Regions from separate parts of the Lysinibacillus sp. JNUCC-52 genome, predicted to be linked through region 3. Evidence: riboswitches for the same ligand, from Rfam matches in the RefSeq annotation. Region 3 holds a riboswitch; each other region holds the start of a gene.
What was found. Region 3 has a riboswitch for cobalamin ahead of metE (5-methyltetrahydropteroyltriglutamate--homocysteine S-methyltransferase). Riboswitches for the same ligand answer to the same signal wherever they lie in the genome.
Positions count from the first base shown of each region.

Region 1 (8,040 bases), 1.5 Mb from region 3:
GTACGTTTTAATATTTTTACCGTCCAATGAAACCGTTCCTGCTGTCGCTGGTAATATGCCACTAATTACTTTCAATAATGTTGATTTCCCACTACCATTCGGTCCTAATATACCAAGGACTTTCCCCTTTTCTACCGTAAAACTTACATCCTTGACGATTGGGATGTCCTCATAGCCACCTGATAGATGTTCAACGATAATCATACACGTACCCCCTTGCTTCTACGCTGCTTATAAAAAATATAAGAAAAGACAGGTGCACCAATAAATGCAGTAATAACACCTATCGGTAGCTCACGTGGAATAATGATTGTACGCGCCACTAAATCGCAAATGATAAGTAATGTTGCACCATTTAAAAACGATAGCGGCAGTAAATGACGGTGATCTGAACCCCAAATCATGCGGGTCATATGCGGCACAACTAAACCGACAAAACCAATTGTTCCAGAAACAGCAACTGCCGCCCCAGTAAGCATTGAGCCTCCTACTAAAATTAAATATTTGCTACGCTTTACATTGACCCCTAAATGCTTCGCTCGTTCCTCTCCGTAAAGCAAAACATTTAACTCACGTCTTTGCGTCCACAAAATAACAGAGCCAATGACAACAAATGGGGTAATCATTTGTACATATGGCCATCCACGCATTGACACCGAGCCGAGTAACCAACCTATCACTTGGCGGAGCTCTTCACCTGATAACGCTATCATTAATGAAATAAGCGAGCCTAAAAACGAACTAAATATAACTCCCGTTAAAATTAGTGTCTCCATTTTTAGAGAACGGTCTACTATTCTGGCAAAGCTCATCACAGCTACCATCGTAAGGATTGCCCCGATCATACTGAGCGTTGGCAATACATACAAACCGACGACGGGTAGAGAGATGCCAAAAAACAATGTCATAACAGCGCCAACTGAAGCACCTGAAGATACCCCAAGCGTATATGGGTCTGCTAACGGATTTTTTAACAATCCTTGAAAGGCGGCTCCTGCAATTGCCAATGATGCTCCTACAAGGCCTGCAAGTAATACTCGTGGCAAACGGATTTTCCATAAAATATTGGCAGCAGTTTCATCTGCCGCTTTATTCCAAAGTACTTCTAATGGAATATGAACCGAGCCTATTGATACGCCACACCAGATGCTAACGATAAGTAACGTAATGGCTGTTACATAGGCAAAAGCTGTTTTTCTCACTCGAAAGCCTCAGGATAGATGGCTTTCGCTAACTCTTCAAGCCCATCTGCTAAACGTGGGCCTTGACGACTTGTTATATTTTCATCTACTTGTACAATCGCTTTATTTTTTACAGCTGTAATTGTATCAAAGCCTGCACGTTGTGGAATTTTCGTTAAAATATCGGGCACATAATTATAAGTGACCACGATAACATCTGGATTTTTTGTAATGATTTGTTCCGCATCAATTTTGAACCAGCCATCCGTATCAGCTGCAATATTTTCAGCATGAATCATTTCTAGCATCTCCTGCATAAACGTATCCTTGCCAGGTGTATAAATTTCTGGTTCATCTGACGTTTCTACAAAGACTTTCTTTGGTTGTACATCCTGCAATTTTGCTTCTATTTCCTCAACCTTCACTTTCATATTGGCAATAATTTTTTCTGCCTCTGGTAGCTTACCAGTGGCGCGACCTAATTGCTCAATCGTCGTATATGTCTCATTAAAATCACGAGCGTTTGTTACAACAAATACTTTTACACCCGCTGCTTCCAGCTGATCCTTAGCTCCACCTAAAGAAGCTATACCTGATTCATGCGCAAAAACGATATCTGGCTTTAAAGCTATAATTTGTTCAATATTAAATTCCATACTGCCGACCTTTTCCTTGTCAGCTACCTCTGGTGGATAATCATCATAATCATTTACGCCAACGATTTTATCGTTTAAGCCAAGTCCAAATAAAATTTCTGTGTTACTTGGAATAAGCGAAATGATTCGCTCAGGCGGTGCCTCCAGTACAATTTCTTTGCCAGTAGCATCTGTCATTGTTAGCGGGAATGTTGCTTCCTCAAGCTGATTTGTTCCTTGCTGCTCCTGTTGCTCTGACGCAGTACTGTCGTCTTTCGGTTCTTGTCCACAAGCAACTAAAATGCCCATTGCTAAAAATGCGGATAAACCTAACTTCCAATATTTTTTCATTGTGAAACCTCCTTAGATTGTATGTGCATGTTTCAGCTCTGTTCAGTTGCATGATCGATATTATGTAGGTATTTCATTATTCGAACTCTCACCTTTATTTTCAATTATTATCGTCATTAGCTTTCTAAAACATAAAAAATCCCCTCGTCATCATAACGAGAGGCGGTGCTTGCACAAAAAACCACCATCCTATCCTCGTAGGCTGCAATGTATCGTTCTATAAAGGCAGGTCTCCTGGCTCGTGCTTCAAATGCTTTTTCATGCCTTCCCAAAAAAATTTCAGTGGCATTGATAGAAAAAACTCACACTTACAGTGGCGGGACCGCATCGGAATTACACCGATTTCCCTTTTCACTTTACTTTAGTAAAGAACCTTTATAATATTCAGTTGATTTTATTATACATGAAAATCGAAATAGATAACGATAAAAAAAGAGACCTTAAGTTAGCGTCTCTTTTTTATAATTATTGATTTCCAATGCATGCATGTGCTTTCCGCTTCAAACAATTCCTTTAATTGTTTGCGTGCCTGGCACACCGTAATCTGGATTGCCTGCGTCTTATACTGTGTGCGTTCCCACAGAAGTCTACGTGAATCTTTCTTTGTTCAGCAATTAGAATATTCAGAATTGTTTATGCGCCTGACACACGAACTATTCTCTACACAATATCCGCAAAATATTGAACAGTTTTCATTGGTGCACCGATCTGGCGCAATGCCCATGTATCTTCTAAATAAATATCAGCTAGCTTTTCATACTTGCCGCCAAACTTTGCTGCCCATTCGACTGCCACTACACTTTCGTATAGATGTGCCATTTTTTGGGCTACTCCCTTTGCCTCGTAGGTTTTCGTAGCTTCATCCAACGCGCCAAAAGTTTGCAATGTTGTTTCGATTTTCTTCAGTTGTTCCCTTACGATTTGTACCAATGAACAATTTGTTAACTTCGTCAAGCGCTCCTGCATCACACGAACAAATAATTCGTGGGCCTGAAATTTATCTACTAAGCGAATAAGCTCTAGCGCTAAAATGTTAGCAGTCCCTTCCCACACCGTAAGTACTTGAGCATCTCTAAGTAAACGTGGCGTTACAAAATCCTCGATATAGCCGTTTCCTCCATGCAATTCAATTGCTTCGCTTGCGTAATGCACCGCCTGTTCAGCTGTTTCCTTTTTCATGATGGCGATATTCAAACGATTAAGCATGATGTCCTGCTCACTGCCCTGTCCACTCGTTACCTTGTCATACAACTGAATAAGATCAAAAACAGTAGCCACTTCTACATGGAGCTTGGCCGCATATTTCCCTATTGTATCTTGAATCATTGGAAATTGAATTAAAGGCTGCCCGAACGCATTTCGATTTGATACATAATGCTTCGCCTCTAAATAACCTCGACGCATAATGCCAATAGAAGCTACAGCGTTACAAATTCTAGATAAGTTAAGTGCCTCTAACATATAATAAATTCCTTTATTTTGTTCACCAACGACATACGCTAGTGCACCATCAAATTCCACCTCACCCGATGGCACTGCTCTGACACCAAGCTTATCCTTTAAACGACGAATGCGGAGATGATTAACCGTTCCATCATCTTGACGCCAAGGTACAGCAAATAATGTTAACCCTTTGGAACCTGCTGAAGCTCCCTCGATGCGCGCTAATACCATCGCCACACCACACATCCCTACATTTGATGCAAAGTACTTCTCTCCATACAACCGATAGTGATTACCGTCTTGAACAGCCTCTACAACATTTGCACCGACGTCTGACCCGCCTTGCCGCTCCGTTAAAAATGTTGCTCCCTCATATAGCTCTCGATCTCCTGTTGCACAAACATGTGGTAAAAACCTATTCTTCACCTCATCACTCGCATAATGATCTAGTAAATAGGCGGTTGCCATCGTCAAAGTTACTGGACAATAGAAGCCAGGCTCTGCATGTGACAATAAATAACCTTGCGCAAAGCTGTACACATAATTCCCCTTCTTCCCTAACTGGGGAATTTCCTTGTGCACATAGCCAACAATCCCTGTGTTATATGTCTCTTCAACCGTTTTTTTGTAGCCTTCATTGACCCAAATTTGCGCTATTTCCTCGCCATACGCATTATAACGCTGCAGCCGTGGTTCTCCCTCTCTATCCGTATGCTTCGCTCTTACGTCAATATCATTTGCACAAAGCTCGCCAAAGTCCTCTAACTCCCGTTTAGCATAGTCTAAAAGCTCTTTATCTAGCATCATTTCTAATAGTTTGTGTAATGTCTCATCTTCCGTGAAAAAGTTAGTTGTGCGATTTGCATCTTGCTGTAACACTTTCATCCTTATCTCACCTCTTGTTCCTTCAACGATTGTTTTAATATTTTCCCAGATGCATTTCGTGGTAGCGCTTCCACTCGTTCAAATAATCGTGGAATTTTATATTTTGCTAGATGCTCTTCTAAAAATATTTTAAGTTCGTTTTCATCTATCTCCGCTTTTGTAGCATACACTGCCTTTACGGTTTCCCCCCACTGCGGGTGAGGGACACCGATTACCGCTACCTCAAAAATACCTTCGTAGCTTAAAAGTAAATCCTCGATCTCCTTCGGATAAATATTGACACCGCCCGAAATAATGACATCTTTTTTGCGATCCACAATCCAAACGAAGCCGTTTTCATCTTTACGAGCTAAATCGCCTGTTTTCAGCCATCCATCGATAAACGCTGCCTTTGTTGCTACTTCGTCCCTGTAATAGCCCATCATATTGCCTTCACCGAATAACACAATCTCGCCTACTTCATTCACACCGACATCTTCCCCATTGTCGTTAATAATACGAAGCTCTGTACCAAGTGGTGCACGCTGACCGATGCTTCCCGCTTTCAAATCATGTTCATTTCCAAACATTAAAGACCCACTTGGTCCTGCCTCTGTTAATCCATAAACACATGTCAGATTTTCTGTTTGGAAGGCTTTTTGTATATAGCGAATTTCATTTTGTGATAAAGGTGCACCTCCGTAAACCCACCATTTCATCGAAGATAAATCCGCTGTTTGCAATCTCTTCGTTTCGGCTGTTAATAAATAAGCGACAGGCGCTCCAAAAAAGTGTGTTGTTTTTTCTTGTTCAATCGAATCTAGCAATAAATCTGGTGTGAATGTTGGCGTTAATACAATTGTGGAGCCAACAAGGACGCCTGCCATTAAAAATAAATGTAATGGTGCGGAATGCGTTAACGGCATCATAAGGAGAATGCGACTTGTAGGTTTTACTTCCATTTCTATTGCAATCATTTGGGCTACAGTTAAAATATTTCGATAACTAAAAAGGACACCCTTCGGTTTTCCTGTTGTGCCAGATGTATATAATATTGTGGATGCATCGTCTTCATTTAGCTGACAATCAATTGGTTGTGTACTGGCATGTTGTATTAATGTCTCATATTGAAGCCACCCTGCCTCCACAAGTCCTGTTTTAATTTTTAAAGGCACACTAGGAAGGTGCTCGACGGCAGCAAAAATAGCTTCATGCACTAAAATAGCTTTCGCCTCGGCGTGCTGTGCAACATACTCTACCTCCTGCAATGTAAATTTAGCATTGACAGGAACGACAATTGCACCAATACGTTGAATTGCAAAATAGCTAACGACAAACTCTACAACATTTGGCATAAAAATAATGACTTTATCATCTTGGCGAATGCCCAGGTCTATTAAAGCGTGTCCGAGGCGTGTAGCTTGCTCATCTAAATCACGATAAGTCATTCTTCTTCCATGACAAACAACAGCTTCTTTTTCAGCATACTTTCGGGCATTTCGTGCTAACAAATTTGAACTATTCATCGTGCATCTCTCCCTTTAAAGTTAATAATTTTTCACTAAACATGCCATGTAATTGCAGTAATTCATTTTTCATTTGTGTAAGCTCAGCTATTTTACTATCAATTTCTTGTATTTTTTGGTCGCCATATGCCACAGTACGTTCCAGTTGTTGCATTCCTGAACGATCAAAATCAAAAAGCAATACCATTTCCTTGATTTCTTCTAATGAGAAACCATAACGCTTTCCCCTAAAAATAAGTTTGAGCTTCGCCATTTCTTTTTTTGAGAAGGTCCGTTGATTCGTAGCTGAACGATGAGGACATAGAAGCCCAAGCTCCTCGTAATAGCGAATAGTACGTGTAGACACATTAAATTGCTTTGCTACCTCCTGAATCGTTTTCAAACCAGCTCCTCCTTCACAATTTTCATCAGTATATCATTTACGTTAACGTAAACTTCAACAGAAAAATAGAAATAAACAGAAAATTAAGTACTCAAAGAAGCTTAAAAGTGTCAGGCACGCAAACAATTCAGAATTTTTGAAGTGTCAGGCACGAAACACGTCCACCGACATAAAAAACCCCGACACATGATTGTGTCGGGGTGATAAAAAGTGTATTACATTTTTTCTGGTGCAGATACGCCGATTAGACGTAATGCGTTAGCAATAGTAGTACGTACAGCTGTAATAAGTGCTAAACGCGCTTCTGTTAGCTCTTTATTCGAAGCATCTAATACTTTTTCAGCATTATAGAAGCTATGGAATGCAGCTGCTGTTTCTTGAATATAGTTAGCGATACGGTGCGGTGTACGGTGTTTTGCTGCATCCGCTACAACTTTCGGGAAATCACCAACTTTTTTCAATAAATCAATCTCTTTTTCAGCAGTTAACAGGCTTAAGTTCGCTGTGGAAGCCGCAAAGCCTTGTTCAGTTGCTGAACGTAAAATTGAAGAAATACGCGCATGCGCATATTGCGCATAGTAGACTGGGTTTTCGTTTGATTGGGATACGGCTAAATCAAGGTCAAAGTCCATATGCGAATCACCTGCTGTTTTCACGAAGAAGTAACGCACAGCGTCTAGTCCAACTTCTTCAACAAGCTCACGCATCGTTACAGCATTCCCTGTACGTTTTGACATCTTAAATTTCTCGCCGTTTTTATATAACTGAACCATTTGAATTACTTCTACTTCAAGTGTGTCTCGATCATAACCAAGCGCTTGAATCGCCGCTTTCATACGTGGGATATAACCATGGTGGTCAGCGCCCCAGATGTTAATTAGTTTATCAAAGCCACGAACAATTTTATCTTCATGGTATGCGATATCTGGTGTAAGGTACGTGAAAGAACCGTCATTTTTTATTAATACACGATCTTTATCATCACCAAATGTTGTTGAACGGAACCAAGTAGCGCCCTCTTCCTCAAAAACATGACCATTCGCTTTTAATTTATCTAACGCCACTTCAATTTTTCCGTTTTCATATAATGATGTTTCAGAATACCATACATCAAAATTAACGCGGAAGTTCGCTAAATCTGTTTTCAATTTATCTAATTCTAATGCTAGACCATGTTGACGGAAAAATGCAAAACGCTCTTCATCAGATTTTGATAAAATCGAATCCCCATGCTCACTCGCTAATTTACCTGCAATATCGATAATATCCTGACCGTGATAGCCATCTTCTGGCATATCTGCATCAAGACCTAAAGCTTGCTTATAACGTGCTTCTAGAGAGTAAGCTAAGTTATTAATTTGATTACCTGCATCGTTAATGTAGTATTCACGAGATACTGCATAGCCAGCCATATCTAAAACATTACACAATGAATCCCCTACAGATGCTCCACGTGCATGACCTAGATGAAGGTCGCCAGTTGGATTTGCTGACACAAACTCCACTTGTACTCTTTCACCAGCTCCTGCGTTTGAGCGTCCATAATCTGCACCTTGCTCAAGGACTGCTGTTACAACACCTGCTAAGAAATCTTTACGGACAGTAATATTCATAAAGCCAGGACCTGCGATCTCAATTTTTTCGATATCAGTACCTGT
Region 1 covers NZ_CP065546.1:2,227,231-2,235,270, forward strand. Annotated here, with positions in the region: gene JNUCC52_RS11120 (adenosylcobinamide amidohydrolase) at 1-204, opposite strand, end outside; gene JNUCC52_RS11125 (FecCD family ABC transporter permease) at 201-1,202, opposite strand; gene JNUCC52_RS11130 (ABC transporter substrate-binding protein) at 1,199-2,167, opposite strand; cobalamin riboswitch at 2,375-2,559, opposite strand; gene JNUCC52_RS11135 (acyl-CoA dehydrogenase family protein) at 2,828-4,495, opposite strand; gene JNUCC52_RS11140 (class I adenylate-forming enzyme family protein) at 4,498-6,000, opposite strand; gene JNUCC52_RS11145 (MerR family transcriptional regulator) at 5,993-6,382, opposite strand; gene argS (arginine--tRNA ligase) at 6,598-8,040, opposite strand, start outside.
Region 1: it holds a riboswitch for cobalamin, as region 3 does, so the genes downstream of both, JNUCC52_RS11130 (ABC transporter substrate-binding protein) here and metE (5-methyltetrahydropteroyltriglutamate--homocysteine S-methyltransferase) in region 3, are expected to answer to the same signal.

Region 2 (8,040 bases), 490 kb from region 3:
AAAATATCTCACGTGCACAATTTGCAGTGATGATTGCTAGAGCTTTAAATATTCAATCAGCTAAAGCTACTGCTTTTAAGGACGTTAAAGGTCAGTGGTATGAACATGAGGTACAAGCACTGGCAGAGGTCGGTATTGTAACAGGTGTCAATGCAACGACATTTAACCCAACAGCAAATATTACACGTCAGCAAGCAGCTGCAATGATATTACGTATGCTGGAATATAAAGGATATAAAGTAACAGTTGATGAAAGTGCTTTAACGTATAAAGATGCTAATAAAGTATTTGACTACGCTAAACAAGCAGTTTCAGAACTGCAAGCACTAGATATTATGACGGGATCTAATGGTTATTTAAACCCACAAAGTAATTTAACACGTGCTCAAATGGCAAAAATTTTAAAACGCTCATTAGAATACGTCAATTTAATTGATTAATAATTTAAGTAAGTAAGGTACTATTACTATCCCTTAAGCTTTTTCTAAAGTTGGATGTGGTGACTACGCTTCTTAGCAGTTAAGTAGTTCCGCTATCGCTATAGAATCCTTCTCTAATAAAAAAATGCAATTCAAATTTAACTTGAATTGCATTTTTTAAACTATTAAACAGCCAACTATTATTAATGCAAGCTCGTCGTTTTTTAGTAATTTATGAGTTATTAATTGTATATGTTTAACTGAGAAGGGGGAGCGTTCTAAATATAAAATTTGGCCAAAAGGATGCTATCAAAAGTAAAAAATACCTACTTTACATGGCTATTAAAACTAATGACTTTGAAGAAGAACCCACAATAGTTAATTGTGGGTTGTTAGAAAAGAGAAATTTAAAAGCGTTCTTAAACGGATTGAGTTAGAAGTTTAACCTGTAACTCAATGAAAAAGCGTCTGAGAACGTAAAGTTTATATTCTTGTATTTTTACGAATAGCGTACTGTTAATTACTAAGATTAGTAGAGCCTTTTAAGATTCCTATATGAAATTACTTTATTAATGTAGCAGCAATTTCAGAAATCACAACCCGATTACCTATTATTGGGGATGCCTCACTGTTTTCTTTGTTCCCGATAGCTTCACGTCGGTGTAAATTTTTAAAGTCATCAGAATCACGCCAAGCCTTGAATTGCTCAACTGTATCCCAGAACATCATAACGTTCATTTCATCATGATCTTCTGGTTCTGAGCAAATGTTCACTTCAACTTTATTAAAACCTTCCCAGTTCAATAAGTTTTTATCAGATATAAACAATGGTGCCATTTTATTTGCAAAGCCTTTTTTTACTAAAAAGCGGTTAGTAACTGTAATCATATTCATGACCCCTTTATAACAGTTTTAATTGATATTGATTTTCATTATCAATTAAAACATACATTAATTGGCTATGCAATAAAAAATTTAAAAAAACAACATTAAAAACGTTTGTTGACAATTTTTTTTATTTAAAATAGAATCATAAACAATGGTATGAGAATGATTATCAATTTCATTTCAATTTTTAAATAAAAAGAAAAGGTTGGTAGTTAACATGAAGAAGTTTAAATTTCTATTAGTAGGTGCGTTGGCATTATCATTAGCTGCATGTGGAGAAGAAAGTAAACAAGCGGAGACGGATTCTTCCAAAGATAAAGTAGAAATGGAACAACAAGTTGAATCAGGAGAGGCAGTAACATTCATAGATGACCTTGGAAATAAGCTTGAGTTTGAAGCAACACCGAGATCAGTCGCAACGTTAAATCCAGGAATGATGGACATTTTGCTTGCATTAGGAGCAAATGTTACTGGACGACCTACGATTACAACAGAAATGAAGGAGGACGTAAAAGCTATTCAAGAAATAGGTAACCCACATGAACCGTCATTTGAGCAGATTGCTGCATTGAATGCGGAAATACTTATTGTCCCACCAAGCTTCCAGCAGTTCGCTACAACGGTAGAGGCTACTGGTACGAAAATTGTCTACTTGAACATGAATTCAGTAGATGATATTAAAAAAACAATTACTCAGTATGGTGAATTATTTAATAACACGGCAAAAGCCAATGAGTTAGTTGCACAAATTGATGAGAAAATTGCACAAGGCGCTACAGAATCAACGTTAGATGCCCTCATTGTTTATGGAGCACCAGGTACATATTTAGCAGCACTAGATAATTCGTTATACGGGGATATCTTAAAGAAAGCTGGAGGTAAAAATATCGCAGCCGATTTACCAGCTACAGAAAAGTTTCCCAGCTACGCGACTTTAAGTGTTGAAAAAATTGTGGAACGTAACCCAAAAGTAATTATGCTGATTACGCATGCAAATCCAGCGACAGTAAAAGAAGGGTTTGAAAAACAATTGAAAGAAAATGCAGCGTGGAAAAATTTAGATGCAGTAAAAAATAATCAGATTATCATTTTACCAGCAGAGCTGTTTGACAATCCCGGTACACAGGTTGTTGAAGCCATTGATTATATGCGAGAAGTTTTAAAGACAGCTGAAGAAGCTGTGAAATAATTCTTTTATAGCGGGGTATAACGATGATAATAGAAGAGGAAAAATATGCACACCCGCTTGCTAAAAAACGAAGAATGGCGTTAATTTTGTTACCAATACTTTTGGTCATAGTGAGTGTCGGTAGCCTTATGATTGGCCAAGTTTCGTTTTCAGTAAGTGAAGTGTTTAATGGAATTATTAGCTCAGAAGATACAATGGCACGGCGAATTGTGTGGGAAATCCGTATGCCCCGTATACTAACAGGTATGATAGTAGGCGTTTGTTTGGCTATTGCAGGTTCGATTTTACAAGGTGTTATGCAAAATCCATTAGCTGATCCAGGGGTTATAGGAATTACATCCGGCGCGGGCATTATGGCGGTGGCTGTAATGGTTGTTTTTCCTGGCTATATCATATATTTACCTATTGCAGCCTTTTTAGGCGCTTTTGTCGCCGCAATGATTGTGTATTCTTTATCGGTGAAAAAGGGTGGTACATCCCCAATGCGAATAATTTTAGTGGGTGTAGCCATTAATGCACTTTGTGGTGCAGGAACAAATGCACTTATGATTTTGTATAGCGATCGTGTACAATCTGTCCTACCATGGTTGTCGGGTGGCTTGACAGGTGTTGGTTGGGTGCAATTTAAAATGATTATTTACTATGTTCTTGTAGCACTTATATTTTCAATTTATGCAATTAAACATATACGTATCATGCGTTTAGGAGATGAAATGGCAAGCCTTTTAGGGCACAATGTAGAACGCAGTCGATTCTTTTTAATTGCCTTAAGTACGTTATTGGCGGGAATTGCAGTAAGTGTTGCTGGTTTAATTGGGTTTGTAGGTTTAGTTGTACCACATATTTTGCGACTAATTATTGGTGGAGATCATAAATATTTACTACCTACTTCCGCGTTGGCTGGTGGCTTACTTGTTGTGTTTGCTGATACAATAGCGAGAACCGTATTTGATCCTATTGAGTTTCCTGTAGGCATTTTGCTAGCATTCGTTGGTGGACCGTATTTCCTTTATTTAATTCATAGAAAGGGGAATTCCATTGCTACGAACTGAGCACATACAGTATCAACATGAGTTCACTCAATTTCGATTAAATGATATTAACCTGAAAATTAATGAAGGGGAAGTTGTAAGTTTAATAGGTCCGAATGGCTCGGGGAAATCAACATTATTACGTGTAATATCACGTCTTTTAAAACCAAATAGTGGGACAGTTTTTTTAAATGAGCGTAACATTCATGAAATGAAGTCTAAAGAAGTAGCTAAAACACTAACGATGCTCCCGCAAATGAATAATCATCAATTAGATTTAACAGTGCGTGAGTTAGTAGAGTTTGGGCGTCATCCACATAGCGGAGGAAAGACGGTCCTGTCTAAAGAGGATAAAGAAATTGTTGATTGGGCGATTGACGTAACTAGACTGAAAGACTTACAAAATCGGGTACTACCTTCGATGTCTGGGGGTGAGCGTCAACGTGCTTGGATCGCAATGACTGTAGCACAGCATCCCAAAGTGTTGCTTCTAGATGAACCAACAACATATCTAGATATTGCACACCAATTAGAAGTGATGGAGCTTGTAAAAGAGTTAAATCAAAAATACAATATGACCGTTATAATGGTGTTACATGATATTAACCAAGCGGCACAAAATAGCGAACGTCTGATTGTATTAAAGAAAGGCAAAATCTATTACGATGATTCACCACATTGTGTATTATGTAAAGAAATGTTTCAATCAATTTTTGAAATAGATGCGGAAATTTATATGCAAGACGGAAATCCAATCTTTACGCCGATAAAATTGTGCTCAAGTTCTTGTGAAAAATCGTAGGCTATTTTTAAAAAGAAATTAGAACTAAAACTACAACACTATATACATTAATCTATTGAAGAAAAGGAGACTAAAAAATGATTGGTATAATTTATTACGCATATGGCGCACCGAAATCTTTAGACGATGTAACACCTTATTTTACACATATAATGAAAGGTAAAACACCACCACCTCATGTAATTGAAAATGTGACGGCACAATTTAAAAAATTAGGTGGTATTGATCCATTAGCAGCAAATACGGGACGTATTGCTAAAGGGCTGGAACATGCTTTACAGCAACGTGTAACAGAGCCTGTAAAAGTATATAACGCATACAAACATACAGAACCTTATATTCCAGATGTTGTTAACACAATGCTTAGAGATGGTATTACAACTTTTATAACACTACCTGTAAATCCGATTATGTCTACAGGGGCATCAGCGTTTCATGATGAAGTTAGTACGTTATTAGCTTCTCATGACGTTAAAGTTATCCATGCGAAAAATTGGCATTTAAATCATGATTTACTTGCTGTTTATAAAGACCGTGTTCAACGTGCATTTGAATGGATTCCTGCTGAAAAACGAGCACAGACGCATGTTTTATATACAGTCCATAGTCAGCCTATTGACCCTGAAAGAAACGAGCACTATGTGCGCCAGTTTTCCGAATTAGCCGAAGCCATTTCTAAAGAAGCACAAATTGCGAACTGGCATGTTACATATCGAAGTGGTCATGGGAAAGGTGACTGGCTAGGTCCAAATGTAAAAGATAAAATTAATTCATTGCAAGGCGAGGGTGCTCAAGGTATCGTCACATGTGAGCTTCTTTCACTTTCAGCGGATATTGAGTCCTATTTTGAAGTCGGATATGAATGTCATCGATTATGTGAGGAACTGCAAGTTGAATTTGCACAATCGGAGTTTCCAGGTGATAGCTATGATACCATTCAAGCTTTAGCTGCCATTGTCGAATCATTTATTCCCGCACAATAACTGAACAGGTTAATAAATTACGATTAACTATTGTAAAGTCTATATTGCCATCTGATGTCGATATTCCATTGATGTCAGATGGTTATTTGTTTTATATCAATATAGCGAACAGAATAGCCACGAATAAATACACTTCATTCTAATCTGAACTAGCATAAATGATATCTAACAAACGGCAAATCTATTTTAATATTTTTTTGTGTGTATAATGAAAAATTGAATAGAAGTTATAGGGCTTACGATAGTGGCTAAAATATGATAACAGCTATAAAATTATATAAGTACATATTAAATATAATACGCAGTTTAATTTAGGCTTCAGTAGGTAGAATAATAATTGCTTAACATTTGATAAAGCTTATCATGGAAAACCGTCTATCATTCTTTAGAACTATTGACGATATTATTAATTATACTAACCTAGCTAGTCATTTTTCATTTATTAACCGTTTGTTGTTCCTAAAGAAAATAGTGAAAAGTTACACTATAAAGAATTCGCTTTTCTTGATTTACTTTTTACTTGAAGGATGGTACACTTAATTGTGTTCAACAACAATATATTGTGTTAGTTTTATATAGGTACTACTATATGTAGTTTAATAGGGAAGTTCGGTATATCCGACGCTGTCCCCGCAACTGTTAAGCTGACGATGATTTAATCCACTGTGCATTCGTATGGGAAGGATATCAGAGAATGAAGCAAAGCCAGGAGACCTGCCTATAATAAAACAATTCAACCTTTCTTCGGGGAATAAGAAATGGGGACGTGACGATTTTTTTGTTTTTTTACGTTTCTAACTTAGGCTGTCTCTCCCAAGAGATAGCCTTTTTATATTATGAAAAGAGGGAATTTAAAATGAAACTTTATACGAAAACTATATGCCCAAAATGTCTTTGGGTCAAATCGGAATTACAACGTGCAGGACTTGAAGCAGAAATTGTGAATATTGATCACGATGAGCAAGCAAAACAAAAAATTATGGACGCAGGTTTTTTAAGTGTGCCTGTTCTTGAAGTAAATGACACATTTATAGGAGATGTCAAAGAAATTGTTTCTCAAATTGAGATGATTGCAATATGATCGTTTATGCTAGTCGTACAGGTAATGTGCGAAGTATTGTGACGAAATTAGATGGGGAATCTATTGAAATTTATGATGGATTGTTGCTGACTGAGCCCTTTCTATTAATTACATACACGGACGGCTTAGGTGATATTCCTGCAAAAGTAGCTCGCTTTTTAGAGCAAAACAAGGAATATTGCAAGGGAGTAGCTGTAAGTGGTAATAGTAATTTTGGGCACCATGTGTTTGGTGGAGCTGGCGAAAAAATTGCAGAAACCTACCAGGTCCCGCTAGTGCGTAAATTAGATTTACGTGGATATCAGGCTGATTATGAAGTAATACAAACGTTTTATGAAACGAGGGTGAAGGGATGAAAACATACTTAAAGCTTAATAATGAGGTGCTTAATCGCTATAGCACGACGGGTCAATTAGAGCTTGAAAAGGACCGTGAAGCAACACGCCGTTATTTTTTAGAATATGTAAATGTGCGTCTACGTTATTTTATTGATATTGAGGAGAAAATACGCTATTTAGTCGATGAAGGTTATTACGAGAAAGAGTTTATCGACATGTATGAGATAGATTTTATTAAACACTTATACAAAAAAGCATACGATTACAATTTCCGCTTCCCATCTTTTATGAGTGCAAGTAAATTTTACGATAGTTACGCAATGAAAAGTCGTGACGGGGAAGAAATTTTAGAAAAATATGAGGATCGTATTGTTATCATCGCTTTATATTTAGCACAAGGGAACACGGTTTTAGCAGAACGTTCCGTTGAAGCAATGATGGAGGCGTATCAACCAGCAACGCCAACCGCATTAAATAGTGGAAAAAAAGCGCGTGGCGAATTAGTAAGCTGCTTTAAACTTTCAATGGATGATTCAATGAATAGTATTGCTGAAAATATTGGTTATTGTTTAGAGCTATCACGCCTTGGCGGTGGAGTAGGGGTAAACTTAACAGATTTACGTCCATTAGGAGATCCAATTAAAGAAATTTTAAATCGTGCAAGTGGTGTGATTCCAGTTGCTAAACTTTTAGAAAATTCCTTCAGCTATTCCAATCAGCTTGGACAACGTAACGGCTCTGGCGTTGTCTACCTAAATATTTTCCATGCTGATATTGAGAATTTTATTTCATCGAAAAAGCCAAATGCTGATGATAAAATCCGACTTGCAACGCTATCAACAGGTATTATTATTCCAAGTATTTTCTTTGAACTGATGAAACGTGATAAAGATATTGTGTTGTTCAGTCCATATGATATTTATAAAGAATACGGGAAACGAATGTCTGAAATTTCCATTACAGAGATGTATTATGAGCTACTAGATAATCCTAATATCCGTAAGATTAAACGCTTGAATGCGCGCAGATTATATACAGAAGTGAAAAAAGCGCAATTTGAATCAGGCTATCCTTTCGAAATCTTTGATGATAATGTCAACGATGTACATCCACTCAAAAATATAGGTCGTGTAAAAATGTCGAACCTATGTACAGAAATTTTACAAGTACAAGAAACAAGTATCATTACTGACCAAAATGAATCAAATGAATACGGACTAGATGTATCGTGTAACTTAGGCTCAATTGATATACATGCCGCAAGTAAAGTAAGTGATTTTGGTACATTAGTAGATACAGCAATGCATCT
Region 2 covers NZ_CP065546.1:1,233,890-1,241,929, reverse strand. Annotated here, with positions in the region: gene JNUCC52_RS06505 (NEAT domain-containing protein) at 1-440, shown strand, start outside; gene JNUCC52_RS06500 (antibiotic biosynthesis monooxygenase) at 981-1,307, opposite strand; gene JNUCC52_RS06495 (ABC transporter substrate-binding protein) at 1,525-2,496, shown strand; gene JNUCC52_RS06490 (FecCD family ABC transporter permease) at 2,520-3,548, shown strand; gene JNUCC52_RS06485 (ABC transporter ATP-binding protein) at 3,535-4,329, shown strand; gene JNUCC52_RS06480 (ferrochelatase) at 4,407-5,312, shown strand; cobalamin riboswitch at 5,873-6,048, shown strand; gene JNUCC52_RS06475 (glutaredoxin family protein) at 6,169-6,393, shown strand; gene nrdI (class Ib ribonucleoside-diphosphate reductase assembly flavoprotein NrdI) at 6,390-6,749, shown strand; gene nrdE (class 1b ribonucleoside-diphosphate reductase subunit alpha) at 6,746-8,040, shown strand, end outside.
Region 2: it holds a riboswitch for cobalamin, as region 3 does, so the genes downstream of both, JNUCC52_RS06475 (glutaredoxin family protein) here and metE (5-methyltetrahydropteroyltriglutamate--homocysteine S-methyltransferase) in region 3, are expected to answer to the same signal.

Region 3 (8,040 bases):
AGAACACTAAGTCGCCCTTTTTTAAATTGGCACGAGAGACCGTAGTTCCTTTAGCCATTTGATCTTTTAAGTTTGTTGTGCTAAGTTTTACACCGCTCTTACGATAAACGTATTCTACGAAACCAGGTGCTGTAAAACGTAAGCTTTGTTCTTTATTTATTGAGCTTATCGTTACTTTATTTTTATAAGTTAAGGCATTTTCAACAATTTTATCACCTTTTGTTGCAGGGTTAGCCGATAGTAATGTTGGTAATACTCTGCGTGCAGATACATAGTTGTCAGTATAATAAGGTTTGCTACCCATATCTGAAATGACGATATTTTGTTTCGAATCAGCCATATGAATAATTTTGTTATTTCCAATGTACATGCCTACATGGTCGGGATCTGTACCTGTTTTTTTACTTTTGAAAAATACTAAATCGCCTTTTTGTAATTGGCTTTTAGGAACATATGTCCCTTGCTGAATCATATAGTTTTCATTATACGTCCCAATATCAACTCCATTTTTTTCAAAAATATACATGATGAATGAAGCACAAGAAAACTTGTAAGGATATGTAGACTTGTACACTGAATTGCTGTATGTGGCCTTACCAATTAAACTTTTCCCTGTTTGAATAAGTTGATCTGCCTTCGCTGCAACAGCTTGGTCATTATGTTGTGCATTTGTCGTTGCAGCTTCCACTTTGATTGGTTCAAAGGATGCTTGAGCGATTCCAAATGAGCTAAATCCAATCGACAATGCTAGTGTAGTTTTTAAAAAATTTTTTTTCATACTTTTTACCTCCTGTAAGCGAGCAGTAAAATCATATCTGTTTGCTTGCTGTTGCAATAATCGTAGCATGAAAAAGTAGGGCTTCTGTGAGGTAAATGTTACCACAGTGAGCATTGACATATCTGTAAACCTTGATATAAAAGGCTTTATCGCTTGAATTTACAGTTTCATTACAAATGTTTCAGTTTGATAAATAAAACCTGTGAAACATACGGCTAACAATGCATGCCAACCCATTTTTTCAAAAAATATAGTAATAAAAATAATGTACCTCGATATTATTGAAAAGCTTGTAGGCAATGTGCAAATAGAGAAATCAAAATAAGGGTAAGGAATGATATAAAAATAACTTTATTAGTCGAAGAATACTTATAAAAGCACGTATTATGGGGATTTTTTTGCTTATTAAAAAGTGTGAAATACATAGTTAGAGTCATAGGTGTGATAGGTAATATATGTTATATTTAGGTAGAAATAGATGAATACATTGCCCGCAAAAGTTGGCGGGAAATGTTGATTAATAGTAGGAATTTAAATAATTTCACGAACGAAAGGGGAAAATAGTATGTTACAAAAACTTAGGTTCAAAACAATTAGAGCTAAAATTATTAGTGCATTTTTTATTGTAGTATTTTTCATCGCTTGTTTTAACACCTATAGCTTTTTCGCCAATAAACGTGTCATTAGTGCTGGAGAGGAAATTGTCAATAAAGAGTTACAGTTGTTAACAGCAAGTGAAAAACTATCATCAACGATTAGTGTTCGAACAACTGCTGCGAAAAGCTACGTACTTACGGGAAATCAAAAATATAAACAAGAATTCGATGATTATATTAAAATCGCAGAAGAAAACAATACAATACTAAATGAATTGTCGACAGATAAAAGCTTATCGAAGACGGTTGAAAAAGCAAGAGAATGGCGAAGTTTTGTACAAACGGATGTATTTGCTGAATATGACAAAGGAAATGTAGAAGCGGCTATTCAAAATCTTAATTCTGTTGATCGTCTTGCAACAGAAATTAGAGAGGGGTACGAGGAGCTTGCAGGTGCAAGAGAAGCTTCTATTAATAAGCTTGGGCAGGAGATGATTGCTCAATCGAAGCAAACGATGAATATAGGTTTAATGATAGGTATAATCACTACTATCGTCGCGATTGTAACCGCTTACATATCGGCGCATATGATTGCCAATCCGATAAAAGCAGTCATACAAAAAATTTCGCAAATGGCAGATGGTGATATTAGTCAGCCTCCATTGCCTGAAAGAATGAAAGATGAAATTGGCTTACTCGTACAATCGACAAATGCATTAAATCGTAAGCTCCATGAAATCATTGGTTCGATAAATGTAGTTTCTGGGAACGTTGCTGCCAACAGTGAACAACTTGCACAATCTTCTTTAGAAGTAAAAACAGGTGCAGAACAGATTGCCCTCACAATGCTTGAACTAGCGGGTGGTTCTGAATCACAAGCACATAATGCTGGAGACTTAGCTCAAATGATGGAGACATTTAAAATAAATGTTCAGCAGGCTAATATACAAGGTAAAGATTTACAAGGCTATTCGAGTGAAGTTTTGCAGCTTACAGCAAGTGGACAACATTTAATGAATACTTCAACACAGCAAATGTTTGCTATTGATAAAATCGTCCAAGAGGCTGTTGCAAATGTTGAAGGCTTAAATAGGCAATCACAAGAAATTTCTAAATTAGTTTCTGTTATTGATGATATTGCCAACCAAACCAACTTATTAGCATTGAATGCTGCAATCGAAGCAGCAAGGGCAGGGGAGCAAGGCAAAGGTTTTGCGGTTGTGGCCGATGAAGTGCGCAAGCTTGCTGAACAAGTATCCTATTCTGTGACGGATATTTCATCTATAGTGGGACGTATTCAAAATGAAACAGTTGGGGTTACAGCATCACTTCAAACGGGCTATGAAGAAGTAAAAAGGGGCACAGAGCAAATTACGACTACAAATACAACCTTTGAACAAATTGCTTCAGCCGTTAATAGTATGTTTAGTAATATTCAAGGCATCACAGAAAACTTACAAGGTATTTCCACAACAACGGAACAAATTAACCGTTCTATCGATGAAATAGCAGCAATATCTGAGCAATCTGCCGCAGGGGTAGAGCAAACGACCGCAACAATCGATCAAACAGTCGCGACGATGGATGAAATCTCAAAAAATACAGATCATTTAGCATCGATGGCAGAGAAGTTAAACAAAGAAGTTCAGCACTTTAAACTATAAATAGTAAAGCAGCCATTAGCAAGATGGCTGCTTTTTCATTTTAAATCGGCTGAATAATTTCTACTCGATTACCAAAAGGATCTCTAAATTCAAAGCGCTCGAAATGCGGAATTGGAACAGAATCAAGTATTTCTATTTGATGTTCTGTTAATATCTTTTTCCAATGTGCAACATCTTCTACATGATAAGCAATATGTGCTTTCGTTGTGAGTCGATCAAAGCCATCTTCTGTGCCGACATGTACTTCTTGATTACCTACTTGTAGCCAAAAACCACCACGCCCTTTAAGAGATGCTGGTTTCTCTATTTCTTTTAACCCCAGTACATTGCAATAAAATGCTTTTCCTTGCTCCTCAGAGCCTTTAGGAATTGTAAGTTGTACATGATGTAAACCGACAATCATAGTATTCCTCCTCGCTATTTCTTGTAATAACTATATAATTCTACAAATTACTTAAAATACCTTTTTTAGTATATTTTTTATTATATTGGCATCAATTAGTACAAGTTAAAATTACTCCTCTTGTAACAATCTACTGAAAATATGCGCATAACTGTATAAAAGTTATACTTTTCAGAAAAATGTATGCTATAGTAAGAGCATAATTGAATATTGTGTAAGAGTTGGTGCCAAATGAAAGTTTGGCTTAAAAGGGAAGTCGGTGTAAATCCGACGCTGTCCCGCAACTGTAAATCGGAGCAAATCACAAATGCCACTGGGGAACTGGGAAGGCTGTGAGGCGTGTTGATGAGAAGCCAGGAGACCTGCCAATGTCTAGTACACACCAAATAACCTACGTGGAAATAGGTGGTGAGATGTGACCGAATTGGCACTGTGCGACTAACGAATATATACGACAATTAATACATTATCGTATCGCTTCGTCATAGCTAATTAGATTTACAATAACTACCATTTTCCGAAAAGGAAGATGGTTTTTTTTATTTTAATTTGAGGAGAGATGTAACATGACGTATACCACAACTGTAGTAGGCTATCCATATATAGGAGAAGACCGTGAATGGAAAAAGGCATTAGAGGCGTTTTGGAGAAATGAACTTACAGAAGAAGATTTCTTACAAAAAATTAAAAAAATCCGTCTTGCACGTATTGATAGGCAGCTTCGGAGCGGAATAGATATTGTCACTGTAGGGGATTTTACACGCTATGACAGAATGCTTGATACAGCGACGATGTTTGGTTTAGTGCCAAAGCGCTTTGGCTGGCAAGGTGGAAAGGTTGATTTACAAACGTATTACGCGGTAGCGCGCGGAAATAAAGAAGCTGTTGCTAGTGAAATGACGAAATGGTTTAACACAAATTATCATTACATTGTACCTGAATATGAAGGACAAACACTACAATTAACAGAGAATACAATACTTACAGATTTCCTTGAGGTTAAAGATGCATTTGGCATTACTGCAAAGCCAACGCTAATCGGACCTTATACATTTTGCAAGCTAACTAAAGGCTACGATAAAGTATCACAAGTTGCCTTTATTTTAGCATTACTACCACTCTATGCGCAGGTAATCCAAGAACTCGTTACAGCTGGTGCTGACTGGGTTCAATTAGAGGAACCTGCATTAGTCTCCACTTTAGAAGAGGCTGAGGTCAAACTAGTGCAAGAAATATATACACAATTAGCAGCCGCTGTTCCAGAGGCCAATATTATGCTACAAACGTATTTTGAATCGTTATCAGCTTATAACACACTAATTGAACTCCCTGTACAAGGATTTGGCTTAGATTTTGTTCATGGCTATACGAAAAATATGGAGGCACTACGCCAATTTGGTTTTCCACAGGATAAAGTATTGGGGATAGGTATTGTTAACGGACGAGATATTTGGCGAGCAAATTTAGCAGAGGTAAGTACAACGATTAAGGCAATCGAACAGTTGACTAGTGTACAAGAGCTATGGATTCAATCGTCATGTAGCTTACAGCATGTGCCGATTTCGACCGCCCTTGAAACAAAGCTAGACCCTGTCTTGAAAAATGCACTTGCATTTGCTGATGAAAAATTGGCTGAAATATCAGAGGTGGCTAAATATTTAAAAGAAAAAAACCACTCATCAAATCACACAATCTCTGAAAGCATGAAAGCAATTGATGCATTAAAAAAACATCCAGTACGAAATAATCAGGCAGTTCAACAAGAAATGCAAACGGTCTCGTCAGAGGATTTTGAACGTCAAAATGATTTTAATACTCGTCAGCTTATTCAACAACAGTCACTGCAACTACCACTATTCCCTACGACTACGATTGGAAGTTTCCCTCAATCTGAAGAAGTGAAGCGCACGCGTAATGCATGGCGTAAAAAACAGATCTCAGATGAAGCATATGCTGACTTTGTCGCACAAGAAACGAAAAGGTGGGTTGCCATACAAGAAGATTTAGATATTGATGTACTTGTGCATGGTGAATTTGAGCGTACAGATATGGTGGAATACTTTGGTGAAAAACTAACAGGCTTCGCTTTTACAGAAAAAGCTTGGGTCGTTTCGTACGGCTCTCGTTGTGTAAAACCACCGATTATTTACGGTGATGTTGCATGGGAAGCGCCGATGACAGTGAAAGAAACGGCCTATGCACAAAGTTTAACAAATCGCTATGTGAAAGGGATGTTAACAGGCCCAGTTACGATTTTAAACTGGTCATTTGTACGTGACGATATTGCACGGAAAGAAGTGACCTATCAAATTGCGCTTGCACTAAGGAAAGAGGTTGAGGCACTAGAGGCGGCTGGCATTTCTATTATTCAAGTCGATGAACCTGCATTGCGAGAAGGCTTGCCTTTACGTAAAGAGCATTGGGACGCATATTTGGATTGGACAGTGAATGCATTTAAGCTCGCTACGGCTAGTGTAAAGGATGAAACACAAATTCATACACATATGTGTTACTGTGAGTTCAATGATTTTATCGAGCCAATTAGTGCACTGGATGCTGACGTTATATCTATCGAGACGTCACGCAGTCATGGAGAGCTTATTACATCCCTGCAAATCAATCCATATGGAAAAGGGATAGGATTGGGTGTTTATGATATTCATAGCCCTCGTGTGCCGAGTGAACAAGAAATGTTAAGTATCATGCAGGATAGTCTACAAGTATTATCCAAAAATCAATTTTGGGTCAATCCAGATTGTGGTCTAAAAACAAGAAAAGAACCTGAAACAGTGGCAGCACTAGCACATATGGTTACTGCTGCCAAAACGTTACGTCAACAAGTACAGCAATCAACTTTTTAATTATATAGTATAAGAAAAAACGTTCCTTTTCCATAAGCGTTTTATTAAAATATATCCCCTGAAAGGCAAAAATGCTCAGGGGATTTTTTTATCTAAAGTTGGTGATGGTACTCTAAGATTCATAAGGATAGTCTTTTAATAATTGCTACGACTAGGAATGCAAAGATGGTTACAGGAGCGAAAAGACATTTTTTATTAGTGATAGAACAGGTAAAGTAGATGCAAGTAAAGATGTTAAAAGTTTTTGAAATCGAAAGTTTTTAATGTTTTTACCGATATATGCAAGATTATCAGTACATAATAAGGTTTACCTCAGTAAAATAAGGTATAGTATATTTGGTGAATTAATTCTCTTTAAGGATAAGAAAAGTAGGTGAACAAATTGGGGAAATATCAATTGGATACTAAAGGTAAGGTAGCTGTGACAAAGTATCATGAAAAAAACAAGCCTGCCAAATTTGATAAAAAGCAGCAAATTGAAAAAATACGTGCGGAGTATTTGAAAAAGAAGCAAGAACAAACAGATAAGGCATATGAATGAAATTGAGTGAGCAGTGTATCTATTATTACGAAAGTATACTGTGACTGACTTTTAAAAAATGACCTATAAGCATATATAAATAATGTTTACATGAGAGCTACGAAATGTTGATACAACATTCGTAGCTTTTTCATGTATGTCTTAACATTCCTTAGTATAATATTCATTTTTGAGTATCTTACTTTCCATTCTATAATTGTAATAAAGTCCAATAATTAGTAAAAATGTATGATACAATTGCATAAACTAAATGGATTATGACACTTCAACCAACGTGTTTTTAATTGAATACCTCTTCAAGCCTTCTATTCAATCAAGCCTTCTAATAGTGATGGATTATCAAACAAGTCGTGATATGTAAATGAACAATAAAATGTTTAAAGGAGTGAAATACAATATGAGCGTAGAAACTTATAATGGAGAACGTTCTGTAGAAAGTATTCAATTTGAAAAATGGATAACTTCCCAAGGCAATAAAAAGAGTTTTTCTACTATCGAAAACACTGAAAGCTTCCTACAGCAAAGGGGTACTGAAAATACAAAACCCTATGTTATTGGAGAAGATGTTAAATTTTCAAGTGATGTTCAGGAGCTGTCATTCGAGGGTATGCAAGTCTTTACATTAAATGATCAAAAGTCCTCGAATCAAAAAGTTATTTACTATTTACATGGTGGTGCTTGGACGAGTCAGCCTTTAGATTTACACTGGCTATTTATGGATAATATGGCACAATCGTTAGATGCAAAAATAATTGCTCCTATTTATCCTAAAGTACCTCATTATAACTATAAGGATACCTATCCGAAAATCCTCAGCCTTTATAAAGATATTATTGGAACTATTGAAAGTACTCACCAATTGACTATCATGGGAGATTCGGCTGGCGGAAATATTGCACTTGGTTTGGCGCAACTTTTAAAGAATGAGAATTTGCCTCAGCCGAAAGATATTATTTTATTGTCTGCATGTGTTGATATGAGTTTGAGTAATCCTCTTATACCTGAATATGATGAAAAGGACCCCCTCTTAGCTCGTGAGGGAATGCAAGTAATTACAAAAATATGGGCAGCTGATAAAAATTTAACCGACCCATTATTTAGTCCGATTTACGGTGACTTTAAAGGACTTGGGAAGATTACTCATTTTATTGGAACACACGAAGCTTTATATCCAGATGCAATGAAACTTGACGAAAA
Region 3 covers NZ_CP065546.1:743,119-751,158, reverse strand. Annotated here, with positions in the region: gene JNUCC52_RS04095 (C40 family peptidase) at 1-778, opposite strand, end outside; gene JNUCC52_RS04090 (methyl-accepting chemotaxis protein) at 1,344-3,038, shown strand; gene JNUCC52_RS04085 (VOC family protein) at 3,079-3,441, opposite strand; cobalamin riboswitch at 3,647-3,825, shown strand; gene metE (5-methyltetrahydropteroyltriglutamate--homocysteine S-methyltransferase) at 4,008-6,302, shown strand; gene JNUCC52_RS04075 (hypothetical protein) at 6,685-6,843, shown strand; gene JNUCC52_RS04070 (alpha/beta hydrolase fold domain-containing protein) at 7,241-8,040, shown strand, end outside.

Region 4 (8,040 bases), 500 kb from region 3:
CAGAAACGCAATTCGACCATCAACGACCATTTCAAGGTGAAGTATTTAAAATCCGTCATGATGGCATGCAACGTTTAACCTTTATCAAAGCTTTAGAAGGAACTTTACATACACGCCAAGACTTTACATTTGGTGATATGACTGAAAAAGTAACTGAAATCCGCTTATATAATGGAAGTCGTTTTGTCACAACACAAAAAGTGCAAGCTGGAGAAATTTTCGCTGTAAAAGGGCTAAGTCTAGCAAAAATCGGTGATATTTTAGGTAGTACAATGACTCCTCAGCCATATGAGCTAGTGCCGACTTTACAAGCTAAAGTACAGTATGATGGGCAGCAGCATATAAAAGAAGTATTACAAGTATTCCGTTTGCTCGAAGCCGAAGAACCGTCGTTGCGCGTCGTATGGCATGAGAAGTTTCAAGAAATCCATGTACATATTATGGGTGTTATTCAGCTTGAAGTGCTTGCTGAAGTGTTAAAAAGTCGCTTTTCACTTACTATTACTTTTGGTGAACCTAAAATTTTATATATGGAAACAATTGCAACAACTGTAACAGGATACGGTCATTTTGAGCCGTTAAAACATTATGCAGAGGTTCACCTATTAATGGAGCCAAATATTCGAGGTACAGGAAACACGTTTGTTAACGCTTGTCATGCTGATGATTTATCAGTTGGCAATCAACGACTAATTGAAAAACATCTATTTGAGCGAGAGCATCACGGTCTTTTAACAGGCTCCCCCGTTACGGATATACGCTTCACCCTTTTGACAGGACGTGCCCATATCAAGCATACAGAGGGAGGCGATTTCCGCGAAGCAACTTTCCGTGCACTTCGACAAGGGCTGGAACAAGCCGAAAATATATTGCTTGAACCGTATTATCGCTTCAAATTGAAAGCATCGAATGATTTTATCGGTCGTATGATGAACGATATCCAGCAAGCAGACGGTACATTTGATGCACCCGTCTTAACAGAGGAACAAGTAACATTAACAGGACGCGTTCCTGTTGCAACATTTATGCATTATAGTACTACTTTCGCTGCTTATACGAACGGCAAAGGATCAATATCGTTACAATTTGATGGCTATGATAAATGCCATAATAGTGAAGAAGTAATAGCGCAAATCAATTACAATAAGCAAGCTGATCCCGACTATTCATCGTCTAGTATTTTTTGTGCGAAGGGTAAGGGCTATTCCGTTCCTTGGTATGACGCAAAAGAAGCCATGCATTGCTTGTAATTAAACAACGACACACATTTCTATAGCAACACAGCGATTTTTAGTGGTTTATCGGCGGTTTCAACGGTTCTATCGGCGATTCCTAGGCTTTTATCGGCGGTTTCAAAAGTTATCCGCAATATCCATCAATATTATTCTCCTTAAAAAATAACTGAAGGCATCGAGAACATCTCGATGCCTTTTATATTTCCTATAAAGCTTTCTTTACTTTCGCAACAAAGCTATTTGCCGATTCCACAATTACATAACCATTACTATTCGTAAAATCTACAAGAACCGTGCCAGGTTTACTCTTTAAAATTTGTAATTGCTCGATCAGTTGAAGCAATAATTGATGACCATTACCTCGTGGGTGCCAATTTAAATGATAGTCATTTAATTCTTTCACACTTTCAAGAAAGTGTTGGTATTCATGCTTTACATATTTTATTAAATCTAATATTTTATTAGTATCTTGATTTGTATGAACGACTAACGACAAGTCTTCTAAATAGGTAATATAAAAACGCATAACCATTGAGCATAGTAAATCATTGACTCGCGCAGCACTTAAAATAGGTTTCGGCTCTATATTCAGCCTATCTAAATTTGGTTTCGCACGAATCGAATCAATACGTGTTATTAAATGATACGCCTCACCATTGACCTCATAAACAATTGGATTTGTTGGCATGTACATCATAAAGCCGTTCTTTTTCGTTTTGAGCTCGTCCGCCACGCTTGCTTTAGCAAAAAGACAACCGTCATACACCTCATTTTGAATCCAAATGATATCTTTGTTAAAAAATATTTGATTAAATAAACGTTCGTTACGAATAAGTCCTGATGCTAAAAACTGATCAACAAGAGCTTCAATGACCATTCTAGTTTTAGGCTGCTTGGCAACTTCAACTCGTGACAGTTTACAAATCTTCATATCTACATATTGCTTTTCTTGTGTTGTACATACATGAATATTCGTCATACGTGCACCTCAGTTCGTACATATTTTCAAAACAAATGTTGCGATCACATAAAAATACGGATTTCCTGCTTTGAGAGGAAATCCGTCGTTCAGCTAATCATTATCATTCATCAAGCAGCATCAAACAATGAACCAATGGGAGATATTTGGCTCGATGCCGTATATCCTTAATTCCTTTGGTATTGGTCGTTTGACGTACTGTGACGAACAGAACATTCTGCTTTGTCAACATGCCACCTCCTATTCCTCGTAGGGTTATGGTGTGTACTCGTAACAGGCAGGTCTCCTGACTTATGGTCACAGCTTCTTTTCCCCTTCCCGTCATTTAACAGTGGTATACGAAAAGAAAACTCACATTTACAGTTGCGGGACAGTGTCGGACTCGCACCGACTTCCCTTTTCAGTAAATTGCACGCAATTTACACCTATTACTACACGCTATTTTGTTGAGATAAATAGTAAACTCACTAGTATACTATTAAATCATATTGTAAAGTAATGGAATTTTAAAGTCAATCAACAGAAAACGGTATCTAATTGTTTTCTGCTGCGAAAAAACGAAATATTATTCACCTTCCATTGCTTGGAATAGCTTTTGTGCATAGCTATCAGTGAAATGAAATCCATCTTGTTCCTTGTGCTGTTCATCGACAATTTCTCCAGCTCTCATTACATATATCCGTTCACTTAAATAAGAAACAGCTTTTAAATCATGCGAAATAAATAAAATAGCCATGTTTCTTTCTTTATTCAACGCCATTAATAAATCAATAATTTCTCGCTGAATTAAACGATCTAAGCTTGAAACAATTTCATCGCACACTATCAATTTCGGTTCTACAAGAATTGAGCGTAATAAATTTACTCTTTGCTTCTCACCACCACTAAGTTCAGAGGGCAAAGCATATAAAACATCGTTTGATAACTTAACTTTCGCAAGCATCGTTTGTAAATAGCTGTCCGTCACCACTTTTTGATGTTGCAATGGCTCTCTTAATAGTTGCTTGACTGTCCACATAGGGTTTAGAGCATTACTTGCATTTTGGAATATAATTTGGCAATTTTCATAAAAGGACTTTCGATTTTTCTTAGTGATGTGTTGTTGTTGAAAATGGACGGTCCCTTTATTAGCTGACTCTAGCTGCATAATGACTTTCGCTAAAGTACTTTTACCGCTGCCACTCTCTCCAACTAGACCGACGATTTCACCTTCTCCTACAGAAAGATTTATATTTGCTAATACTTGCTGACCTGCTCGAAAGCTTTTACTTATATTTTCAACCTGAAGCAATACATATACGCCTCCTAAAAATGATTTGCGACAAGCCGTAGCGTATACGGATGTTTAGGCTGCTCAAAAATTTCTGTCGCTTGCCCCTTCTCAACGATTTCTCCATCTTTCATCACTACTATGTTATTCGCTAGTGAAACAGCAACCCCTAAATCATGAGTAACCAGTATAATAGTTGTCCCTAGCTGCGCATGAAGTTTTTTTAATAATGTTATAAAGTGTTGTTGATGCAGCATATCTAGTGCAGAAGTTGGTTCATCTGCTATTAATATGTCTGGCTCATTATACAATGCACAAGCTAACATACAGCGTTGTAGCATACCACCTGACAACTCAAATGGATAGCTTTCTAATATATCTACTGATAAGTTTAACTCCTTTAATATAGCGGTCATTTTAGAGAGAAACCTCTCTTTGTCATCACCCACTCGTAAGGCAGTAAACATATACAATTGTTGTTTCATTTTTTGCGTAGGTGAAAAGCTATTTGTGGCATCTTGAAAAATCGTGAAAATATGCTTTGACCTTAATAACAACCTATCTTTTTTTGACATCGTCAGCATATTTTCCCCATTAAAGAAAACTGCACCCATTGCCTCAGTTTGCGGCGGGAGCATCCCTAAAATAGCTGATATTGTTGTGCTTTTCCCACTGCCACTTTCACCGATAACTGCGGTAATCTCGCCTTTCGGGACAGTTAACGAAATATTGTGGATGAGGTTTTTATCGTTCACTTGAACAGTTAGATTATCGATACTAAACATGGGATCGTTCTCCTCCTTGTTTGAAAGTGGTCCCGATCGCTTGTACACATAATATCGTCACAAAAATCAGTATTCCAGGAAAAAGACCGATCCACCAAGCCCCAACAAGTAAATCATTTTGCGCTGTGTACAGCATCGTTCCCCATGACGGGATTGCTGGCGGCACACCGATGCCTAAAAAGCTTAAAGACACTTCCGTAAAAATCGCACCTGCGAAGTTAAATATTGTCACGACAAAGATAGCAGGCACACTATTTCGTAATAAATGACCAAATAATATTTTCCATAATGGGGTACGAAACATTGTAGCCATTTGGACAAATTCCATTTCCTTTAAGCGAATAAACTCAGAGCGAACGATTCGAGCTGTAACAAACCAACCTGTGAAACCTATAATCATGGCCATTCGCCAAACACTTCCTTGCATAATTGCTTGCAGGGCAAGTACAATTACTAAGGATGGAATCGTTAAAAAGGCCTCCAAAATGCGCATCATAATGACATCAATGGCACCCCCAACAAAACCGCTAATACCACCGTAGATAATGCCTATAATGCTTGAAATTACGACTGACACTATGGCGATGAAAAGCGTAACTTTCCCCCCAACAAGTATCCGTGATAAAACATCTCTGCCTAGCTGATCTGTACCAAGTATATGTGTAAGATTTGGTGCTTCATAAATATGATTCATATCCATTGCATTTGGCTCAAAAGGTGCCAACAGTGAGGAGAAGATGGTAGTTCCTAATATAATGCAAAGAAGCGCAAGCCAAACGAGTGGCATCTTCCGTTGTTTTCTCATACTAATTTTCCTCTTCTCAATCTTGGGTTGATGCAAATCATTAAAACGTCGATTACAAATAAGCAAATGACCACCACAACACCAATAATCAGAATGGCTCCCATAAGTACAGGAAAATCCTTAACCATAACGGATTTCACAAGCAATGAGCCTAATCCTGACCAGCCAAAAAGTGTTTCAACTACTATGGAACCACCAAAGAATGAAGGAATCGTCACACCAATATAATTGATATACGGAATAACAGAATTCCGTAGTATGAGTTTTCTTATTTGTCGGTCTGGAACGCCATTTGCACGCGCAACTTGTACATAATAACTACGATTCTCTGCCTTAACACTGTCCTGTAAAAAGCGTGCGAATATGCCCACATGAGAAAATACTAAAACAATTAGTGGAAGCACCATATGGTTTAAACGATCAAGCCAACCTCCATTACCACGCACATCATTCATACCTGAAGAAGGAAACCAACCAAGCTGTACCGAAAAAATTATTATACAGACAATACCTAGCCAAAAAGGAGGAATCGCAGAGCTTGCTATACTAAAGATGGATAATCCTCTATCCAATAAAGAACCTTCCTTCATTCCTGCCCGTAAACCTAGCCAAGTAGAGACAATTGTAACGACAAATAATGTGAGCGCCACTAGCTGTAATGTGTTAGGTAACCTTTCTAATAAAATCGCTATGACGGGTCTTCCCTCTTTGGCAGAATAGCCTAAATTTCCTTTTACCGCTTCGCCTAACCAAGTACCATATTGTAGAAGCACTGGCCTATCTAAGCCAAACGCTTTTTCAATTCGTTGTTGCTCAGCTACTGTTAATGTTTGAGCATTGCCTCCATAATAAGCAGCAGCAGGATTGCCAGGTGCAGCATGCATAATGAAAAAAGAGAGGAAGCTCACGATAATGAGGACAATTGTCCCCATTATCACTCGCTTCCCGATCCACTTAGCGATCATTCCATTTCCACTCCTCGACATTCCATAAGAAGCCAGCACCGTGATGACCTAAAATACGCTCTTTCACACCACTAATATTTTTATTAATGCCATAAACAGCATCAACATAGGCAAAATAAGCGAACGGTGGATCTTCTGCTAGCTCCTCTTGTAATGCCATATAGACTTCCTTGCGTTTTTCAGGATCGACAGTTGTTCGTCCTTCATCAAGCAAAGCATCTACTTTTGCATTGGCATAGCTTCCATAATTGTAGCCCGCACTTGTTACGCTCGATTCACCCGAATAGAATAAACTATACGTATGGTGGTCCGCATCATATGGGCTACCCCATCCCACCATAAACGCTTCCGTTTCTTCAATCACGATATTGCTCCAATCAAGTGCCGCTACTTCTACCTCTGCCCCAATTTCCTTATAGCCTTGAGCGACATAATTCGCCATATTGACACGCACAGAATCTGTAATTGGTGCCGTAATGGTAAAGGCAAGCTTATTACCGTCCTTGTAGCGGAACCCATCGTCTGCTAATATCCATCCCGATTTTTCTAACAATTCATTTGCTTTCTTTACATCATAAGTATAATGTTCAATATTTTCGTTTACATAGGCATGCTTTTGAAGTGGCGAATAAGCTTCTGTCCCATACCCATGTAGGATGCCTTTAACTATGCCTGTTCGATCTGTCGCATAGCTCATCGCTTTTCGAACATCGACTTCTTGCCAAAGTGGATAGTTCATATTAAATAACACGCCACGATAATCGGCTGATTCTACTTCGTACATTTTTAATTGTTCTACTTTCGAAAGCTCTTCAACCTGATTCGGATCCAGTAACGCAATATCTAACTCGCCAGATTTCAGCTGCAATGCACGAACATTACTATCTGGAATAAATTTAAAAATAACTTTTTCAATAGATGCCTTTGTTCCGAAGAAAGAAGTGTACGCTTGAAGCGTTAGACTTGTCCCTTTATCCCATTTTTCAAACATGTATGGGCCAGCACCAATTGGTTCTTGGTTAAACGTAGCCGTTCTCATGTCTTGTCCTTCAAAGACATGCTTTGGCAAAATTGGCACTGTTAATTTATCTAACATTGGTGTAAATGGTTCATCCAATTGAATTGTCATTGTAGTATCATTTACTTTTTTCATCGCTTGGACATGGATGAAATCAGACTTTAAATAAGACCCATTTGCATCATCAAGAATGCTATCAATAGTAAACATAACATCGTCTACTGTTAATTTTTGTCCATCATGAAATGTCACGTCATCACGAATCAAAATCGTATATGTCAACAGGTCATCTGATATGTCAACGCTTTTTGCTATGTCATTTACTGGAGCATTATGTTCATCAAAGCGCATAAGACCTCTAAAAAGTAATGCATCTAAATTCGTTTCCTCTAAAATAGGATTTAACCCCGCAAATTCGGATTCTGATGCATAAATAAGCTCATTAGCCTTTGAGGAGGAAGCAGCGGATGGCTGTTTTCCCTCGCCTTGACTAGACACATTACTACAGCCCGCAAGACTAAGTATGAATAATAAAATAACTACTGAAAACTTTTTCAATTCTCTATCTCCTTCATTTACCTCAGAAATTTAAAGCAGTGATGCAACATGTTCAAACATGCGATTGATTTCTTTGTGAAGTGTTCGCTGCTCTTGTGAAAGCCATCTACAATGGATTGCATGATCTGTTAGTTTTGTAACACTTGCCTGAATCAAGCTTTCTTGTTGAATCATTTCCTGCAAATCTCGAATATTGAGCTGCTCAACTTTTGGAGACACTATCCATAAAGAGCCGATATAACGTGCCTTCTCCAGCAAACCAATTGTAGAAAGGTTCATTTCCTGTGGTTTAAACAGGAACGAATCAAATGCAATGAGCGCTTCCTCAACAAATATTTTGTATTTTGATTGGAAAGATTGATAATCAAAGAGTTCTCCTCGCATTTCTCTACCTGGGGCAATTATTTCACCCCATATTAATGTAG
Region 4 covers NZ_CP065546.1:242,244-250,283, reverse strand. Annotated here, with positions in the region: gene JNUCC52_RS01490 (elongation factor G) at 1-1,250, shown strand, start outside; gene JNUCC52_RS01485 (hypothetical protein) at 1,441-2,214, opposite strand; cobalamin riboswitch at 2,474-2,658, opposite strand; gene JNUCC52_RS01480 (ABC transporter ATP-binding protein) at 2,780-3,505, opposite strand; gene JNUCC52_RS01475 (ATP-binding cassette domain-containing protein) at 3,520-4,269, opposite strand; gene JNUCC52_RS01470 (ABC transporter permease) at 4,262-5,074, opposite strand; gene JNUCC52_RS01465 (ABC transporter permease) at 5,071-6,039, opposite strand; gene JNUCC52_RS01460 (ABC transporter substrate-binding protein) at 6,029-7,615, opposite strand; gene JNUCC52_RS01455 (urease accessory protein UreD) at 7,646-8,040, opposite strand, start outside.
Region 4: it holds a riboswitch for cobalamin, as region 3 does, so the genes downstream of both, JNUCC52_RS01485 (hypothetical protein) here and metE (5-methyltetrahydropteroyltriglutamate--homocysteine S-methyltransferase) in region 3, are expected to answer to the same signal.